Regions from separate parts of the Streptomyces sp. NPDC056061 genome, predicted to be linked through region 3. Evidence: riboswitches for the same ligand, from Rfam matches in the RefSeq annotation. Region 3 holds a riboswitch; each other region holds the start of a gene.
What was found. A riboswitch is a leader RNA that binds a small molecule or an ion and turns the genes downstream of it on or off. The one in region 3 is predicted to bind cobalamin.
Positions count from the first base shown of each region.

Region 1 (4,220 bases), on a different contig from region 3:
CGGGCGTGGGCGCGAGGCCCGGCGCGGCGGCCAGTGGGCGCAGCAGGGCGGCCGCCTGGGCGGCGGTCGGCCGCTCGGCCGGGTTCTTGCGCAGCAGGGCTTCGAGCACCGGGGTCAACGGCCCGGCACCTGCCGGGATCTCCGGCTGTTCGCTCATCACGGCGTACAGGACCGCGACGGGCTCCGGGCGGGCGAAGGGGGAATGACCGGACAGCAGCGCGCACAGGGTGGCGCCCAGTGAGAACAGGTCGCTGGGCGGTCCCGCCGGACGGCCGCTCAGGCGTTCCGGGGCGATGAAGTCCAGGGTGCCGATCACCGCGCCGGGTGTGGTGAGTGATGTGGTGTCGGCGAGTGCCACGATGCCGAAGTCGCAGAGCACGACACTGCCGTCCTCGCGCATCAGGACGTTGGCCGGCTTCATGTCCCGGTGCAGCGCGCCGATGGCGTGCACCGCGTCGAGCGCGGCGAGCAGTTCAAGGCCGATCCCGGCGATCCGGGACGGGGGCATCGGGCCGAGGGCGGCGACGTGTTCGGCCAGCGAGCGGCCCTTCACGAGTTCCATCACCAGCCACAGCCGGTCCTCGTGGCTCACGAGGTCGTAGACGTCCACCACGTTGGGGTGGGAGATCCCGGCGATGGCGCGGGCCTCGCGATGCGCGCGACGGGCGCGCTGGGCGAGTTCCTCGCCGCCCGTCTGCAGATGCACTTCCTTGACCGCGACGATTCGCCCCAGCAGGCGGTCGGTGGCGCGCCACACGGTTCCCATGCCTCCGCTGCCGAGGCGTTCGAGCAACAGGTAGCGCCCAGCGATCAGTTGTTGTCGCGTGTTGTCAGCCACGGGCTCAAGGTAGCGGATCACAACAACCCTTTTTCGCTTAACCACTGCCTAGTTATTGCCAGTTGTCGCAACAACGAGCCGCACGGAAGCCGGAACCACCGGCCCCGCCCCGCCCCGCCCCCTCATCCGGGCGCACCAGCCCGCCTTCCACCCGGACGCCGAAGGTGGTCGACCGGGGCTACTACTGAAACAAGTTCTCGTTACAGTGGTCGACGAGTGCGCACCGCACGGCCGTCGCAACGGCCGTCACGTCCGAACGTCCGGCGAACCGGCCGGGCCGCGGGGAGATGGGGAGCCCATGACGCAGGTGACCGACCACGGCGGGGGCGTGCACAGCATCAAGGTGCCCATCCCGGACAACCCGCTCGGCCACACCCTGGTGCACGTCCTGGACACGGATCGCGGGCCGGTCCTGATCGACACCGGCTGGGACGATCCGGAGGCGTGGGACACGCTCACCGCCGGGCTGGCCGCCGTCGGCACGGACGTCGCCGACATCCACGGCGTGGTCATCACCCACCACCACCCCGACCACCACGGACTGTCCGGGCAGGTCCGCGAGGCGTCCGGGGCCTGGATCGCCATGCACGCGGCGGATACCGAGATCGTGCGCCGCACCCGCGAGTCGGAGCCCGGCACCTGGTTGACATATCTGGTGGGCAAGCTCACCGCGGTCGGGGCGCCCGAGGCGCATCTCGCGCCGTTGCGGGCCGCGGCGGCGGAACGGGGACGCATGAGCACGCTGCCCGGGGCGCGGGCCGCGCTCCCGGACCGGGAGATCGTGCCCGGCGCACTGCTGGACCTGGCGGGGCGGCGGCTGCGTGCGGTCTGGACGCCGGGGCACACCCCCGGCCACGTCTGCCTCCACCTGGAGGAGCGGCATCCGGCCGAGCTGCCGGGGCGGGGGCGGCTGTTCTCCGGGGACCATCTGCTGCCGGGCATCAGCCCGCACATCGGGCTGTACGAGGACCCGGACGACGCCACCGTCACCGACCCCCTCGGGGACTACCTCGACTCGCTGGAGCGGATCGGGCGGCTCGGGGTCGCGGAGGTGCTGCCCGCCCATCAGTACGCGTTCCCGGACGCGGCGGGGCGGGTGCGGGAACTCCTCGTCCACCACGAGGAGCGGCTGACCGGGCTGCTCGGGCTGCTGACCGTGCCGCTGACCCCGTGGGAACTGGCCGAGCGGATGGAGTGGAACCGGCCCTGGGAGCAGATCCCGCCCGGTTCGCGCAACATCGCCGTCTCGGAGGCGGAGGCCCATCTGCGGCGGCTGGTGAAGCTGGGGCGCGCGGAGGCGGTGGCGGGGAGCGATCCCGTGACGTACCTCGCGGTGTGACATCGGCGACGTACCTCGTCGACCGCAGCCGTGGGGCGGGCCCCGGGGGTGCTTCCGGACCGCCCGGTAGAGTGGGACGGTCGTCATCATGCCCGTACAGGGGGAAGCCGGTGCGAATCCGGCACTGACCACGCAGCCGTGAGCCGTCCTGCGGACGGTGAGTCGGAATGCCCTGTCCGCGGTCGTGACCGGCTCGTACCACCGGAACCCCGGTGGTCGGCACCGTCGAGGTATACGGAGCCGGAGCCTGGTGCGTGAGCGTGCCCGTCCCCGGTTCCCCGTGCAGGAGAGGCCCCGCCCGCCATGACCGTACGCCGCAGCGCGGCAACGCTCGCCGCCACCGCCGTCCTGCTCAGCGCGGCCACCCCAATCGCGATCGCGGCGCCGACCCCGCCGCCCACCCGGTCCGCCCCACTGCCCGCCGGGCTGTACGGCACGAAGGACCCCACCTACGACGGCGTCTGGCGACAGTCGCTCGCCTTCCTCGCCCAGCGGGTCGAGGGAGTGACGCCCTCCGCGAAGGCGGTCGACTGGCTGATCGGCCAGCAGTGCGACAACGGCGCCTTCGCCGCGTACCGGGCCGACGTCTCCCGGCCGTGCGACGCGAAGACGATGCTGGACACCAACGCCACCGCGGTCGCCGTGCAGGCGCTCGTCGAGGTGGACGGGCACCGGGAGACCGTGAACGACTCGGTCCGCTGGCTGAAGTCGGTGCAGAACGAGGACGGCGGCTGGGGCTACGCCGCCGGACAGCCCAGCGACGCCAATTCCACCTCGCTGGTGATCGGCGCCCTCGCCCGGCAGGGCCAGCAGCTCGCGGACATCACCACCCCGGGCGGCAAGACCCCGTACGACCCGCTGCTCGCGCTGTCGATCCCGTGCGGCGGCAAGGACGGCGGCGCCTTCGCCTATCAGGCCGACAAGGCGGGGAAGCTCGCCGCCAACGCGGACGCCACCGCCGCGGCCGTGCTCGGCACCATGGGCAAGGCCCTGGCCACCGGCAACAATGCCGCGGCCAAGGGGACCAGCTGCCACCCCGGCACGGACCTCAACCCCGAGCAGGCCGCCCAGAACGGTGCCCACTTCCTCGCCGGGGCCCTCGCGGCCGACGGCCACCTCGACCTCGCGCCGATGCCCGGCGCCGAGGACACCGCCCCGCAGCCCGACTTCGGCAACACCGCCGACGCCGTCGTGGCGCTGTCCGCCTCCGGCCACCAGGACAAGGCCGCCGGGGCCGTTGCCTGGCTGAAGAAGAACTCCGGTCCCTGGGCGGAGCAGAACGGCCCCGCCGCCTACGCGCAGCTGATCCTTGCCGCGCACGCGACCGGCAGCGACGCCCGGGACTTCGGCGGCGTGAACCTCGTCGACCGACTGAACGCGGCAGGGCCGAAGCCCGCGGCGATCACGACGCCCGACCCGTCCACCGACACCGGGTACGAAGCCACGCAGAAGGACCAGGTCCACAGCGGCGACGACGTGATCGGCGGCGTGTGGTGGTTCGTCGGGATCGGCCTCGTCGTCGGCGCCGGTGTCGGGTTCCTGATCAGCGGCCGCCGGAAGAACCAGCAGCTGTGAGGCGGTCGGCAAGGTCCGGCGCGGTAGTCGTGGTCCTGGGAGCCGTCCTGGCGGTGCTGTGCGCGGGACCGGCCCGGGCGGCCGGCTACCGGTACTGGTCGTTCTGGGAGGGCTCCGGCACCGGCTGGACGTACGCCACCCAGGGCCCGGCCCTGGTCCGGCCGGACGACGGCTCGGTGCAGGGATTCCGGTTCTCGGTGAGCGAGGACTCCCAGGACTCCGCACGACCGCGCACCGCTCCCGACTTCGCGAAGATCTGCGCGGACACCCCGGCCGAGAAGGGATCCAAGCGGATCGCGCTCGTCATCGACCCGGGCACGGCCTCGGACGCCCCGGACGGGCGGACGCCGCCCGCACAGCGCACCGCCTGTGCGCGGATCGCCCCGGACGCCAGCACCGCCGAGGCGCTCGCCTCGGTGGCCAAGCCGCTGCGCTACAACAGCGACGCGCTGCTCTGCGCCATCTCCG
Region 1 covers NZ_JBHJWQ010000002.1:55,074-59,293, forward strand. Annotated here, with positions in the region: gene ACFC79_RS04350 (protein kinase) at 1-838, opposite strand, end outside; gene ACFC79_RS04355 (MBL fold metallo-hydrolase) at 1,137-2,177, shown strand; cobalamin riboswitch at 2,234-2,372, shown strand; gene ACFC79_RS04360 (prenyltransferase/squalene oxidase repeat-containing protein) at 2,481-3,752, shown strand; gene ACFC79_RS04365 (SCO2322 family protein) at 3,749-4,220, shown strand, end outside.
Region 1: another riboswitch for cobalamin. It lies ahead of ACFC79_RS04360 (prenyltransferase/squalene oxidase repeat-containing protein); the one in region 3 lies ahead of ACFC79_RS02200 (ribonucleoside-diphosphate reductase subunit alpha).

Region 2 (4,220 bases), on a different contig from region 3:
AGGAAGGGTTCCCCGCCGCGCACGTCGGCGACGCCGTGATGGATCTCGTACCCCTCGACGGGTGCGCCGAGCGCCTCGCCGACGGGCCGGGCGAGGGTCTTCGCACGGTCGAAGCGGACGTGTACCGGGAGCAGGCCCAGCCCGTCGACCCGCCCGGCCCGGGATTCCACCTCGTCCTCGATGTGCTCGCCGAGGAGCTGGAAACCGCCGCAGATCCCGAGGACCGGCCGGCCCTCGGCGGCCCGCCGCGCCAGCGCGTCGGCGAGACCGCGCTCGCGCAGCCAGGCCAGCGCCCGCACGGTGCCCCGGGTGCCCGGCACCACGACCAGGTCGGCGTCGGCGAGTTCCTCGGCACGGTCCACGAACCGGACGACGACGCCCGGTTCGGCGGCCAGCGCGTCCACGTCGGTGAAGTTCGACATCAACGGCACCGCGCACACCGCGACCCGCAGCACGTCCTCGCCGTGCGGCGGCGCGACGACCGACTCGCGCACGGCACCGCGCAGCGAGACTCGCAGGCCGTCCTCCTCGTCGATGCCGAGACCGTGTGCGAAGGGCAGCACCCCGTACGTCCGGCGCCCGGTGATCCCGTGCAGCATCTCCAGGCCCGGCTCCAGCAACGACACGTCGCCCCGGAACTTGTTCACCAGGTAGCCCGCGATCAGTGCCTGGTCCTCGGCGGCGAGCAGCGCGGTCGTGCCGAAGAACGAGGCGAAGACGCCGCCGCGGTCGATGTCGCCGACGACCACGACCGGGAAGCCCGCCGCGCGTGCGACCCCCATGTTCACGATGTCCGTGCGCCGCAGATTGATCTCGGCCGGACTCCCCGCGCCCTCGCAGATCACCGCGTCGTACGTGCCCCGGAGCTGCTCCAGGCAGTCCACCACGGTGCCGAACAGCGCTTCCTGGCGACCGCCGTGGTAGCCGCGGGCACTCATCTCGCCCACCGGTCTGCCCATCAGGACCACCTGGCTGGAGCGGTCGCCGCCGGGCTTGAGCAGGACCGGGTTCATCAGCGCGGTCGGCTCCACCCGGGCGGCCGCCGCCTGCATCGCCTGGGCGCGGCCGATCTCGGCGCCCTCCCGGGTGACGTAGGAGTTCAGCGACATGTTCTGCGCCTTGAAGGGCGCCACCTTCATGCCCCGGCGCACGAGCCAGCGGCAGATACCCGCCGTGACGACGCTCTTGCCGGCGTCCGAGGTGGTGCCGGCGATCAGCAGTCCGCCGCTCATATCCGTCTCCGTCCCGCGATCCGTCGCCGTCCGCCCGCACCTGGTACCCGGGTGTTCCGGGCCCCTGCGCCGCCCGCCGCGGCGATGCGGCGGGCGGCGAGGCCCGCGCCCAGCCGGGCCGCCACGCACACGCCGAGCGCCAGCGCGCCCACCCGGCGCGACAGCCGCACCGCCCGCTCGATGTCCTCGGTCCCCACCGCCCGGCCGGTCGCACCGCCCAGCACGGGCCGGTGCTCGACCCGGCCGCCGTACGCCAGCGTCCCGCCCAGGCGTACGCCCAGCGCACCCGCGAACGACGCCTCGACCGGGCCCGCGTTGGGGCTCGGGTGCTTCGCCGCGTCGGCCCGCCAGGCCCGTACCGCGTCCCGGGGCCGCCCTCCGGCGGCCGCGGTGAGCAGGGCCGTCAACCGGGCGCCGGGCCAGCCCATGAGGTCGTCGAGGCGGGCGGAGGCCCAGCCGTAGCGCCGGTGGCGGGGCGACTTGTGGCCGACCATCGCGTCCAGGGTGTTGACGGCCCGGAATCCGACGAGGCCGGGCACCCCGGCCAGCGCCCCCCACACCAGGGCGCCGACCACGGCGTCCGAGGTGTTCTCGGCCACGGACTCCACCACGGCGCGGGCGATCTGCGGCCCGTCCAGGGAGTGCGGGTCGCGCCCGCACAGATGCGGCAGCCGCTCGCGGGCGAGCTCCACGTCCCCGGCGGCCAGCGCGCCGCCGATGGCCCGCGCCTCCCGCCCCAGCGACGTGCCGCCGACGACGGACCAGGTGGCGGCCGCGGTCAGCACGACGGAGGCGGCGGGGCGACCCCGCAGGGCGCGGGTGAGCAGCACGGCACCGCCCGCGGCGCCTCCGGCGCAGACGAGGGTGTGCAGCGCGCCCCACCCGCGGTGGTCGCGCCACAGACGGCGCTCGACGCCCGCCGCGGTCCGCCCGAAGGCGGCGACCGGGTGCCCCCGGCGGGGGTCACCGAGCAGCAGATCGCCGATCAGACCGGCCGTGGCGCCGTACGCGAAGATGCGGTCGGCACGCATGGCTCAGCCTGCCGTCGTGCCTCGGAGGGACATCGTTCGGGCGGCTCTCGGCGAGAGCGCCGCTGCAAGGGACGCACGGCTGCCAGGCATGGCGACATGTCCTCACTCAGGGTCCGCGCCCTGGTTCGACGTGATCGGCGACGAGAGTCTCCTGGCTCCCGGATCCGCGGTTCCCCCGGCCTTCCAGCTCGCGCGTGGCGTGCCGTGACGTTCCCGGTGTGGGGGCCGCTCCCCGGTGACAGTGGCGGGACCGCGCCGGATTCGCACCGGCTTCCTCTGCTGTCGCCGTAATTGGCTCCGGCAGTCCACCACGCACCGAGAACGCCCGTCAACTCGCCGTTGACCTGCGCCGGTGCAGTGTGCCGAGACCCACATCGGGCCGCGGCGCACGGCGTCGGGCCGGACACACGGAGGGTGTCCGGCCCGACGGGGGAGTGCGGAGGAAGAGGCTCAGACGACGATCAGATAGATCCCGTAGACGACCGCCGCCGCGCACAGCGCGAAGCAGAGGTACGCGCCCGCGCGGGCCAGCAGCTGCGAGCCGCCGGAGCCGCCCTGCGCCGCCGGTTCGGGCTGCTTGGCGAGACCGACGATGCCCAGGGTGAAGAGGCCCACCAGCGCGACGGTGACGACGAGGGACACACCGAAGACGGAGCCGAGAGCCGCCCAGTCGATTTTCATGCTGATTTCCTTCGGGTCGTCACACGGCGGCCGGGCGCGCCGGGTCCTGGACGGCGGCGGCCGGGGCCGGAATGGTGGTCATGAGGTCCTGTGCCGCGGTGTGGGCCGCGATGGTGGGCGGCGGGCTGACGGCGGCGATGGCCGTGGTGACGACCCCGGCGGGTTCGACGTGGCCCTCGGCCGGTGCGACGTCGCCGTGGCCGACCGGCTTGCGGCGCGACAGCAGCCAGATCGAGCCGGAACCCGCGACCAGCAGCGCCGCGACGACGACGACGCCCCAGGTGCCCTGCTTGGTCAGGAGCTCCGCACCCGCGCCGACCAGACCCGCGGCCGGCAGGGTCAGACCCCAGGCGACGAACATCCGGGTGGCGGTGGACCAGCGGACCACACCGCCCCGGCGGCCGAGCCCCGCACCCATGACGGCGCCGGAGCAGGACTGGGTGGTGGAGAGGGAGAACCCGAGGTGCGAGGAGGCCAGGATGACGGTGGCCGCGCTGGTCTGGGCGGCGAAGCCCTGCGGCGGCTTGAGGTCGGTGAGGCCGCTGCCCATCGTGCGGATGATCCGCCAGCCGCCCAGGTAGGTGCCGAGCGCGATGGCCGTACCGGCGGACACGATCACCCAGACCGGCGGGTTGGCGCCCGGGTGCAGCACCCCGCCGGTGACCAGGGCCAGGGTGATGATGCCCATGGTCTTCTGCGCGTCGTTCGTGCCGTGGGCGAGGGAGACAAGCCCGGCCGAGGCGATCTGACCGGCGCGGTAACCCTTGGCGGTGGCCTTCTCCTGGGCCTCGTCGCGGATCTTCCCGCCGATCCGGTACGTCAGCCTGGTGGCCAGCAGCGCGGCGGCACCGGCGACGATCGGGGCGGCGACCGCGGGGATGAGCACCTTGGTGACGACGGTTCCGCCGTTGACCGACGACCAGCCCGCCGACATCACCGCCGCGCCGATGAGGCCGCCGAACAGGGCGTGCGAGGAACTGGACGGCAGCCCGACCAGCCAGGTCAGCAGATTCCACAGGATGGCGCCGACGAGTGCCGCGAAGATGACCTCCGTCCGCAACCCGTCCTCGTCGACGATCCCGCCGGAGATCGTTCTGGCGACCTCCACGGACAGGAACGCGCCGACGAGATTGAGAGCGGCGGACATGGCCACCGCGGTCTTCGGTTTGAGCGCGCCGGTCGAGATGGTGGTCGCCATCGCGTTGGCGGTGTCGTGGAAACCGTTCGTGAAATCGAACACTAGAGCTGTCACGATCACAATCGCGAGGAGCAGCGT
Region 2 covers NZ_JBHJWQ010000030.1:56,940-61,159, reverse strand. Annotated here, with positions in the region: gene ACFC79_RS31520 (cobyric acid synthase) at 1-1,232, opposite strand, end outside; gene ACFC79_RS31515 (cobalamin biosynthesis protein) at 1,229-2,263, opposite strand; cobalamin riboswitch at 2,408-2,541, opposite strand; gene ACFC79_RS31510 (hypothetical protein) at 2,714-2,944, opposite strand; gene ACFC79_RS31505 (anion permease) at 2,964-4,220, opposite strand, start outside.
Region 2: another riboswitch for cobalamin. It lies ahead of ACFC79_RS31515 (cobalamin biosynthesis protein); the one in region 3 lies ahead of ACFC79_RS02200 (ribonucleoside-diphosphate reductase subunit alpha).

Region 3 (4,220 bases):
TCCCAGCGCTCGGGCCAGTTCGGTTCGATGCCGTAGTGGTCGGGGTGCAGCACCCCGCGCGCGGCGCGCGTCTGCTCCCAGGCGGGCAGCGGGCCGGACCGCTCGGCGAGGTCGCAGGACGCCTCGTACGCGGCGAGCATGATCCGCTCGGAGATCTTCGTGGACAGCGCGCGGGCCTCGGGGGAGTCGAACGGCAGCCGCAGCTGGAAGAAGACGTCCTGGAGACCCATGGCGCCCAGGCCCACCGGGCGCCACTTGGCGTTGGAGCGCCCGGCCTGCTCGGTCGGGTAGAAGTTGATGTCGACGACCCGGTCCAGGAACGTCACCGCGGTGCGGACGGCGGCGTCCAGCCGCTCCCAGTCGATGCCGCCGTCGGCGACGAACGCGCCGAGGTTGACCGACCCCAGGTTGCAGACGGCCGTCTCGCCGTCGTCGGTGACTTCGAGGATCTCGGTGCACAGGTTCGACGAGTGGACGACACGGCCCGGCTCGGCGGTCTGGTTCGCGGTCCGGTTGGCGGCGTCCTTGAACGTCATCCAGCCCTGGCCGGTCTGCGCGAGGGTGCGCATCATCCGGCCGTACAGCTCGCGGGCCGGCATCGTCTTGCGGGCCAGGCCCTTCGCCTCGGCGGCCCGGTACGCCGTGTCGAACGCGTCGCCCCACAGGTCGACGAGTTCGGGCACGTCGGAGGGGGAGAACAGCGACCAGTCGCCGTCCGCGTCGACCCGGCGCATGAACTCGTCCGGGATCCAGTGCGCCAGGTTGAGGTTGTGCGTGCGCCGCTGGTCCTCGCCCGTGTTGTCGCGCAGCTCCAGGAACTCCTCGATGTCCGCGTGCCAGGTCTCCAGGTAGACCGCGGCGGCACCCTTGCGGCGGCCGCCCTGGTTGACGGCGGCGACGGACGCGTCGAGCGTCTTCAGGAACGGCACGATGCCGTTGGAGTGCCCGTTGGTGCCGCGGATCAGCGAACCGCGGGCCCGGATGCGGGAGTACGGCAGACCGATGCCGCCCGCGTGCTTCGAGAGCCGCGCCACCTGGTGGTAGCGGTCGTAGATCGAGTCGAGCTCGTCGAGCGGGGAGTCCAGCAGGTAGCAGGAGGACATCTGCGGGTGCCGGGTGCCGGAGTTGAACAGCGTCGGCGACGACGGCAGGTAGTCGAGCCGGCTCATCAGCCCGTACAGCGCCGCGACCTCGTCCACGGCCTGAGGCGATTCGTCCTCGGCGAGACCGGACGCCACCCGCAGCATGAAGTGCTGCGGGGTCTCGATGACCTGGCGGGTGTGCGGGTGGCGCAGCAGGTAGCGGCTGTGCAGGGTCCGCAGGCCGAAGTAGCCGAAGCGGTCGTCGGCGCCGTCGAGGAGGGCGCGCTCGACCAGGGCGTCCAGGGCCGCCGCGTGGGCCGCGACGAACGCGGCGGTGCGGTCGGCGATCAGGCCCTCGCGGTGGCCGACGGCGACGGAGGCGGAGAAGGAGACCGCGCCCTGGCCCGCCGCCTCGTCCGCGATGGTGCGGGTGAGCAGCCGGGCGGCGAGCCGGGAGTAGGCGGGGTCCTCGGAGATGAGTCCCGCGGCGGCCTCGGTGGCCAGCGACCGCAGCTCGGCCTCGTCGGCCCGTGCGCTGCGGCCCCGCAGCGCGGCGGCGGCCACCCGTCCGGGATCGGCGTCGGGAAGGTCGACGGTGAGGTCGGTCAGGGTCCGCAGCAGTGCGGTGCCCGGCCCGTCGTGTGCGGTTCCCTCGGACTCGGCCGCTACGGACGCGGCGACTGAGGCCGGATCGGCTGGCGCGATGGTCACGTGGTGCTCTCCCTCGCTCGGCTCGGGGCCGGCGGGGGAACGGGGCAGCCGGGCAGCACGGAGCCCTGGGCGGGCGGCACTGCGTACGGCGTCCACCGGCCCATCCGCGAGGCCCGGACGTCTGGCACCCGGATCGGTCGAGCCGGGTGCGCTGTCGGCAGGTCGTCGGACTTGGTCGGGTGTGCGCAAAAGCGCACTGAACACACCGTTGCGGGACAGTTCCGGATTCGCACCGGATTCCCCTGCGACGACAGCGAGGATGAGCATACATGTGGGGGCCGCTCGATGAGGCAGCCCCCAGATGTTGTGTCGGCCTCCGTGTGTCGGGCCCGCAGGAGGCGCCCTGCGGGCCTCTCCCCGGACGCCGGACGGCCCGCCACCCGCCCCCTTCCGGCAGGGGCGGGCCGTCCGGGGCCCGGGAGGGCGGTCAGCGGATGGCCGGCGCTCCTGCGGTGACCGGGGGCAGTTCCACCTGGACGCCAGGGTCGCCCGCGTCGGCCGTGTAGTCGGCCGGGGACGTCTCGTCGGTGCCGGCGGGCGCCTTCGCCGCGTTCAGGACGAACGTCAGCACCACCGTCACGACCACGTTCAGCACGAACGCGGTGAGGCCGATGTAACCGATCTCACCGATGCCCGGGATCTGAGCGGACGAACCGCCGAAGTGCTTCTGCGTGGACGACTGCACCCCGTACGCGGCCACCGTGCCGTACACCATGCCGACCGCCCAGCCCGCGAGCAGCGCCCAGCGGTGGAACCAACGGGTGAACAGACCGCCGACCAGGGCCGGCATCGTCTGGAGGATCCAGATCCCGCCGAGCAGCTGGAAGTTGATCGCGACCGTCTTGTCCATGGTGAGGACGAAGGCCAGCGCCCCGACCTTCACCAGCAGCGACACCAGCTTGGAGACCTTGGTCTCCTGCTCGGGGGTCGCGTCGGGCCTGAGGAAGTCCTTGTAGATGTTGCGGGTGAAGAGGTTCGCCGCGGCGATCGACATGATCGCCGCGGGCACCAGCGCGCCGATGCCGATGGCGGCGAAGGCCACCCCCGCGAACCAGTCGGGGAACATGTTCTCGAACAGCTGCGGAATGGCCAGCTGTCCGTTCTCCACATCGATCCCGGCGGCGATCGCCATGAAGCCGAGCAGTGCCAGCAGACCCAGCATCAGCGAGTACAGCGGCAGGATCGTGGTGTTGCGCCGGATCACGTTCCGACTGCGGCTGGAGAGCGTCGCCGTGATCGAGTGCGGGTACATGAAGAGCGCCAGCGCCGAGCCCAACGCCAGGGTGGCGTAGCCCCATTGGCCCGCCTCGCCGGGCGCCAGGGAACCGGTGGGCTTCCCTCCGGGCGGACCGGCGAACTTCTCCTGCGCGGCGGCGAAGATGTCGTGGAAACCGCCGAGTTTGATCGGGATGTAGATGATCGCCACCGCGATGACCAGGTAGATCAGGCCGTCCTTGACGAAGGCGATCAGTGCGGGTGCCCGCAGGCCGGAGGAGTAGGTGTAGGCGGCGAGCACCGCGAACGCGATCAGCAGCGGCAGGTCCTTGACGAACCAGTGGGTGTTCTCGCCGCCGCCGACGCCCATCACGTCCAGCACCGCCTGGATGCCGACGAGTTGCAGCGCGATGTACGGCATCGTGGCGAGGATGCCGGTGACGGCGACCGCCAGCGACAGGCCCTTCGAACCGAACCGCCCGCGCACGAAGTCCGAGGTGGTCACGTACCCGTGCTTGTGCGAGACCGACCACAGCCGGGGCAGGAAGGTGAAGATCAGCGGGTACACCAGGATGGTGTACGGCACGGCGAAGAAGCCCGCCGCGCCCGCCGCGTAGATCGCCGCGGGTACGGCGACGAAGGTGTACGCCGTGTAGAGGTCGCCGCCGAGCAGGAACCAGGTGACCCAGGTTCCGAACGACCTTCCGCCCAGGCCCCATTCGTCGAGGCTCGCCTCGTTCTCGGCCTTGCGCCAGCGTGCCGCCAGGAAGCCCATGACCGTGACGGCCAGGAAGAAGAAGACGAAGACGCCGAGCGCGACGCCGTTCACGCCGTCCTTCATGCCGATGCACCCCCCTTGCGGGAGCGCTGGTCACGCTGCCACAGCTTGTACGCGGTCGCGGTGAGCGCGGTGGAGATCAGGACCCAGAGCATCTGGTACCAGTAGAAGAACGGGATACCGATGAAGGTGGGGTCCACCTTCGCGTACGAACTCACCCAGAGCATCGCGACGAACGGCGCGACGAGGCACAGGGCGATGACCACCCTCACGGGTGTGATGGCGGGTGGCTTTCCTTCCGGGCTTGCAGACATGCGGCGACTCCGTCCCCTCGCTGATCACCTGCTGTGGTGCGCAGGAAATCTAGGGGAGGTTTCCGGTCAGCGTCACCCCCCGGCCGCATCGCGGTCCGGAAACAGTTCCGTGAACGGGTG
Region 3 covers NZ_JBHJWQ010000001.1:491,512-495,731, forward strand. Annotated here, with positions in the region: gene ACFC79_RS02200 (ribonucleoside-diphosphate reductase subunit alpha) at 1-1,793, opposite strand, end outside; cobalamin riboswitch at 1,932-2,060, opposite strand; gene mctP (monocarboxylate uptake permease MctP) at 2,221-3,849, opposite strand; gene ACFC79_RS02210 (DUF3311 domain-containing protein) at 3,846-4,100, opposite strand.